DNA from 3 places in the Metabacillus sp. KH_069 genome. Region 2 is predicted to be linked to each of the others. Evidence: riboswitches for the same ligand, from Rfam matches in the RefSeq annotation. Region 2 holds a riboswitch; each other region holds the start of a gene.
The links. A riboswitch is a leader RNA that binds a small molecule or an ion and turns the genes downstream of it on or off. The one in region 2 is predicted to bind S-adenosylmethionine.
Positions count from the first base shown of each region.

Region 1: it holds a riboswitch for S-adenosylmethionine, as region 2 does, so the genes downstream of both, mtnW (2,3-diketo-5-methylthiopentyl-1-phosphate enolase) here and AC3ISE_RS19475 (methionine ABC transporter ATP-binding protein) in region 2, are expected to answer to the same signal.
Region 3: it holds a riboswitch for S-adenosylmethionine, as region 2 does, so the genes downstream of both, AC3ISE_RS01210 (Na+/H+ antiporter NhaC family protein) here and AC3ISE_RS19475 (methionine ABC transporter ATP-binding protein) in region 2, are expected to answer to the same signal.

Region 1 is NZ_CM174460.1:1,551,896-1,554,160, reverse strand. Features, by position in the region: gene mtnW (2,3-diketo-5-methylthiopentyl-1-phosphate enolase) at 1-1,140, opposite strand, end outside; SAM riboswitch class I at 1,376-1,484, opposite strand; gene AC3ISE_RS07645 (pyridoxal phosphate-dependent aminotransferase) at 1,581-2,265, opposite strand, start outside.
Region 2 is NZ_CM174460.1:3,857,675-3,859,939, reverse strand. Features, by position in the region: gene AC3ISE_RS19480 (DUF4395 domain-containing protein) at 142-558, shown strand; SAM riboswitch class I at 632-739, shown strand; SAM riboswitch class I at 822-928, shown strand; gene AC3ISE_RS19475 (methionine ABC transporter ATP-binding protein) at 1,018-2,049, shown strand; gene AC3ISE_RS19470 (methionine ABC transporter permease) at 2,039-2,265, shown strand, end outside.
Region 3 is NZ_CM174460.1:215,336-217,600, forward strand. Features, by position in the region: gene AC3ISE_RS01210 (Na+/H+ antiporter NhaC family protein) at 1-845, opposite strand, end outside; SAM riboswitch class I at 945-1,052, opposite strand; gene AC3ISE_RS01215 (TetR/AcrR family transcriptional regulator) at 1,217-1,840, shown strand; gene AC3ISE_RS01220 (GNAT family N-acetyltransferase) at 1,912-2,265, shown strand, end outside.

The sequences.
Region 1 (2,265 bases), 2.1 Mb from region 2:
ATCGATTGCTGCACGGAAAGCTTTTCCTCCTGCAGCAGCGCCATTTGGATGGCCATGAACGCCTCCGCCGGCATTGATGACACTGTCTAACCCGAAGTCCTGGATCAAAACAGGGACGAGTCCCGGATGAATGCCAGCTGATGGGACAGGGAATGTTTCCTTCAGACGCACATTTTCCTTACAGGCTGCCCCGATAGAGAGGGCTGCTTCCCGTTCAAGCGCAACACTGCCGTACGGTGAAGGGAACAAAGAAAAATCTGCCCCGCTGTATCTCAGCAATTTTCCAAGTAAAAGAGAATGCGAGATTCCATATAGGGATGATGATGCCAATGCACCGCTGACAGCTGGATGAGCCATCAATGGAATGCCGATGTCTTTGTCCTCAGCCAGGCTTTGCAGCACATCAAGACCGTAAGCAAACACATTAAACAGCAGCGCATCTGCTCCAAGCTCTGCCGCACGCTTGGCTTTTTCTTTCAAATCATAAGTTTTGCCTGATAAATGAACCGCGTACATCGCCTTATGACCTGTCTGCTCATAAACCTCGTTCAGCACTTCTTTTCCGGCAGAGATGCGCTGTTCAAATGGTGTCAGCGGATTTTCAAACAGAATCTCATCATCTTTTACCATATCGACCCCGCCAAGCACCTGATCTTTAAGCTGATTCTTTAAAAATGAGAGATCCCTTCCGATGACGCCTTTAAAGATACTCATTAATAAAGGTCTGTCATACACGCCCAGTTTTTCACGGATGCCGCTGATTCCGAATTTAGGACCTTGAAACTCCGCAAGAAGATCATCTGAAAAATCCAGATCCAGCAGCTTCACTTCGCCGTCCAGGGAAAGCTTTCCGAACACGGTCGCAAGAATCGCCGGCAAATCATGGCTGAAATTCACCCCTGGATAAAAAATGTTGACGATGCCTTTTTTAACGCGTTTGTCTAAAAAAGCGGAGACCTTATCATCTGCGTCAAACTCTTCAATGGATACTACCTTCCCTTTGTGCTGCTGCAATTGTTTCTGCGTCAGTTTCGGAAGATCCGTCCATGAACCAATGGTTAAGCCAAGGGCAATCCCCTCTGCTTTTTTTTCTAAATTTTTCTCATCATGGATAAGATAGGTTGCTGTAATACCGCTCATGTTTGTACCGCCTTCCATAACAATATTAGAAAAGCGCAAGTGCCCGTTTAGCTCAGGCATGGCAGATAAGGATCCGTCTGTAAAGGCGCTTTTTGCCTTTACAGACGGATCCGTTCTGGCCGAGGAGCTGGGCGACTCCGCTTGTCATCTATGCGCAAATCTTATAATTCCTTAAACATATAAAAAAGGCCTCTTTCCGCTAATCGAAAAGAGACCTTATCTGACATGGCTAAGATCCTTATCTATCAGCGAATGCTGCAAGATTTAGCACCGTGCTTAAACCTTGGTTTAAGTCGGTTGCCGGGCTTCATCGGGCTAGTCCCTCCACCTGCTCTTGATAAGAATGGCTTATTTATTTTATCTTCTGAATATCTGAATAATTGAATAACCTGAATTTAATTTGGATTATGACAGTTTTTCAAAAGACTGTCAACATCATTTCAAAATAAATTCAGAGATTTTATCCGCTGGGCGGCTTCTCTCAGTCTTTCTTCTGAGGTCAAAAGCCCTGCCCTTACATAGCCTTCTCCGAATTTCCCGAAACCGACACCAGGTGCAACGCAGACATGGGCGTGCTCGAGAAGATATTCGGCAAAGGATTCTGAAGTAAAGCCTTCCGGGACAGGAAGCCAGGCAAAAAACGACCCAGGAGGCGCTTCAACCTTCCAGCCGATTTCGTTCAGAGCAGTGATGAATGCATGGCGTCTGCTCTCGTACCGCTCCACCAGTTCATCCACACAGGCCTGCGACTCAAGCAGGGCAACTGCTGCCGCCTCTTGAACAGCACTGAAAACACTGACAAACATGTGATCCTGCAAGAGGTTAATCGCCTCAATCACACTTTCATTTCCAATCGCAAAGCCAATCCGCCAGCCTGCCATATTATAAGTCTTTGAGAGAGTATAGATTTCAATCCCAGTCTCTTTTGCCTCTTCTATTTCCAAAAAGCTGACTGGTTTTTTTCCGTCAAATCCTATGGCGCCATAAGCAAAATCATGGACAACGCAAATTTCATTTTCTTTTGCAAACGCAACGGTTTCTTCAAAGAATTCTTTTGTGGCAACTGCACCTGTAGGATTGTTGGGGTAATTCAAAAACATAAGCTTTGCTTCTTTCTTCGCTTCT
Region 2 (2,265 bases):
AATTCTGATTGGTTTAGTTGGTTTTAATGATCGTATCATGATCAGCTTTTAACTGTCAATAGATTCCTGAAGCATTTGTCTTCACAAAAGACAAAAACTGGAGTAAAATACTTATATTCCAATCAGACAGGTGGGATTTAAATGAACGCCATTCCTAAACCTCTTGTATTAACGAATCAATGGTTTATTGTTTTATCTGTTGCAGCCGCTTGGATTACAGGATTTGGCTGGTTTCTTCTTATACCTCTAATAGCAGGATTAATGGGACTTCTTTTTAAATTTAATCCTATTATGAAGACGGCAAAGCTCTTTTTGAGAAAAAAGCCTTCAGAATATATACCAGAGGATTTTGACCAGCAGCAGTTTAATCAGCTTATTGCAGTGATCTGTCTTAGCCTTGGTTTTCTTGGATATATGATGAACTGGATGACTCTGGCATATATCTTTACCGTTATGGTCGCGCTTGCTGCATTTGTTGCCATTTTGGGCTTTTGTGTGGGCTGCTTTATTCGTTTTCAGTGGCAGCAATATCGATACCGCAGGCTTTCTAAGCAGTGATAATTTTTCTGAAAAAGTGTTGACTTTCTGAAAATACCAGCGTAAAGTAGGACTCACATCGAAAATATGAAACTTCTTATCACGAGAGGTGGAGGGATTTGGCCCTTTGAAACCTCGGCAGCAGACTCCCATGAGAACTGTGCCAACTCCAACAAGCGTGATTTCGCTTGAGAGATAAGAAGAGTGAACGGTCTTTTACCTATGATCTTACCCTCTTCTTGGCTTTCAGGAAGAGGTTTTTTGTTTTCAAAAAATTAATAGATTTCTTATCCAGAGAAGCGGAGGGACTGGCCTGATGATGCTTCGGCAGCGGACTTTTCTAAAAAGTACTGTGCCAATTCCAGCAGGCGAGAAGCCTGGGAGATAAGAAGAGACCTAGTGATTCTTTATGAAGTCATGCCCTCTTCTTGTCGGATAGAAGAGGGTTTTTTTATTTTAAAAATTGCGGGAGGCATACATATGATTCAATTTGAAGGCGTCACAAAGGTTTATAACAGCGGAGGTAATGAAGTGAGAGCACTTGACGGCATTGACCTTCATGTTAAACAAGGGGAAATTTGCGGAGTGATCGGATTCAGCGGAGCCGGTAAAAGCACACTGATCCGCACAGTGAATTTGCTTGAGCGTCCAAGCTCTGGGAAAATCATTGTCGATAATCTTGATTTAACAGCTCTTTCCCAAAAGGAAGTAAGGCAGGTTAAGCGCAAAATCGGCATGGTCTTTCAGCATTTCAATCTGCTGAATTCCAAAACGGTATTCGCCAATGTTGCGATGCCGCTTCTTCTTGCAAAAACCTCTCAAAAAGTAATCAAAGAAAGAGTAACAGAATTATTGTCATTTGTAGGTTTAGAGGATAAAGCGAACCAATATCCTGACCAATTATCAGGCGGTCAAAAGCAGCGTGTCGGAATAGCCAGAGCACTTGCAACACAGCCTTCTATTCTATTGTGCGATGAAGCAACGTCCGCACTTGATCCTCAAACAACAGGCTCCATTCTGAAGCTTTTGAAGAAGATTAATCAGGAATACAACATAACGATTTTAATGATCACCCATGAGATGTCCGTCATCAGGGAGGTTTGCGACAGGGTGGCCGTGATCGAGGGCGGAAAAATTATCGAATCAGGTTCAGTCTTCGATGTTTTCTCAAATCCGCAAACAAAAACAGCTTCGAATTTTGTCAGCTCGGTTCTGAACGATTCCATCCCGGAATCTGTGCTGAAATTAGTGCAGGAGGAGAATGCTCCGGGACAGATTTTCAAAATTAACTTTGTCGGCAAATCTTCAGGACAGCCGCTGCTATCTCAGATTGCAAAACGGTTTGATCTTGATATCAATGTTTTATTTGGAAACATCACAGAGCTTCAGGGCATCCCGTTCGGTCATTTGATTGTTGAACTTCAGGGAACGGAAAGTGAAATTAAACGGGCTTTATTAGTGATGAATCAGGAAAATGTCACAGTGAAAGAGGTGGAAGCACATGCTAGTTGATTCACAGCAAATTATTGATGCACTGATAGAAACACTTGCGATGACAGGTTTTTCATTGCTTTTCTCAACCTTGATCGGACTGCCGCTTGGTGTGCTGCTGGTCATCACAAGAAAAGGTCACCTATGGGAGAATGCCATTATTTTTAATATCTTGAACGGCGTCGTCAATATCTTCCGTTCTGTACCCTTTATCATTTTAATGGTCGCAATTGTTCC
Region 3 (2,265 bases), 790 kb from region 2:
GCCATCCCCATAATACCATCTGTTATTTTCTGAAGAAATGCCGTTAACGTGTAGCTGCCATCAGAAAGGCCGATGATTCCGCTAAGCAGGATACCTCCAGTTAAAACAACGATTACATTCATTCCGAAAAGCGCTGTTACAAGAACGGCTATATATGGCACCATTTTAATGAAACTGAATTCTCCGGGAGAAACTGGTGATTGATTGCCGAGAGAAATGACAATTAAAACGACACTAGTTATAATGGCAGCCGGCAAAACAATGAAGAAGTTTACCTTGAACTTGTCTCTCATTTCCGTTTGCTGTGTCCGAACGGCTGCAATCGTTGTATCCGATATAAAAGACAGATTATCCCCGAACATTGCACCGCCAATTACGGCAGCCATAGCAAGAGCTACTGAAATATCAGCTTCTGCACTGATGGCAACGCCAATTGGAGCAAGCGCAGCAATTGTTCCCATTGAAGTACCCATTGCAAGTGAAATGAAAGCCCCAATGATAAATAACCCAACAATCAAAAAGCTTTGCGGCAAAAAGGTAAGAGCAAGATTGACAGTTGATTCAACTGCTCCCATTCCTTTGGCCACTTCTGAGAAAGCCCCAGCCAAGATAAATATAAACACCATGATCATTAAATCAGGATGACCTGCCCCTTTAGCAAAGCTCTCCACTTTTGAAGTGAATGTTTCTTTTCGATTCATCATAAGTGCAGCGCCCGCTGCAATGATGATTGCTACTAGAATGGGCATTTTATAGAAGTCTCCGGTGATGATGCCGGAACCTACAAACAGACCGATAAATATGAGTAAGGGCAGCAGCGCCCATCCATTTCCTTTCGTTTCCATGTGAACCACCTTTCTTTTCGTAAGGATCTTTCAGTGTGCATAAAAAAAGATCTCTTCTAAAATAAGAAGAGATCTTATATCCGGAATGGAAATAAGCTCTTCTCATTTTTCAAGCACAGGGCTTGCTGGAATTGGCACAGCACTCGGAAATCCGAGTCCGCTGCCGAGGCGTCACAGGGCCAGTCCCTCTGCCTCTCTTAATAAGAAGATATATGTGAGCTTTTAAAAAAGTCCTTTCCTACATTAAGGGGTTATTGTGTAAAAGTCAAATGGTAGATTTAACAAATATTTTTTCGAAATTGTTTGAATTTACCGTCATCAGTGGAATAAAATAAACTATATAGTCGGTTTTTAAGGAAGGCGGTGTAAAAGTGGCTCCAATCGTTTCAAATGAATACAAGGAAAAAAAGAAGCGCCATATCCTGGAAAGTGCCCTTAAGGCATTTGGCGAAAAAGGATTTCAGCTTGCAACAATAGACGATATTGTTGCTGAATCCGGGTTAAGCAAAGGGGCGATCTACAACTATTTTAAAAGCAAGGAAGAAATTTATCTTCAGCTGATGCAGATGCGGACAGAGGAGAATATCACCAAGCTGAAAAATACCTTTCAAGAGAGCGGAACTGCAAAAGAAAAACTTCACCAGTTTTTCAAAAACTACGCGGAAATTGAGCTGTCTCAAAAGTGGCAGAGAATGATCGGGGTTCACCTTGAATTCTGGATTCACTCAGGCAGGGACGAAGAGCTGAAGCGAGTCATGACAGACCGTTATGACAATGTCTATCAGGCCCTGCTCATTGAGATCATCGAAGAAGGCATCAGGCAGAATGAATTCAACAAAGACACTGATCCTTCGCTCGTATCTTCTATGGTGTGGGGAACTATAGATGGCATTTGCCTTCACTATTCAGTAATAGGCGGGAGTTACCCTTATGAAAAACAAATTCGCGCTTTAGAAGAAATGATCTTCTTGTACTTGGAAAAAGGGAGAGCTTAAGTTTTTAAAAGGATCATCCCAGACACTAAGAGGTTAGAAAGCTTACAGTCTACTGAGAAAAGGGGTACGTTATGATCACCATTAAAAGATTGTCTCAATGTACGCTTGAAGAAGCATTAACCGCATGGAATAAAGGCTTTGAGGGATATTATTTTGATATGACGCTGTCTCTTGAGAATTTTTTTAATCGAATGGTGCTTGAAAACCTTTCGCCGGCATTATCTGTAGTTGCTTTTCACGGCTCGAAGCCGGTTGGGCTTGTTTTGAATGGAATCAGAACCATTGATGGCAAAAAAATTGCATGGAACGGCGGAACCGGTGTTGCTCCTGAGTACCGAAGCAAAGGAGTAGGGGTCAAGCTGATGGAAGAGGTATTATCCCTTTACAAAAAAGAAAATGTAGACACAGCTACTCTTGAAGCCGTT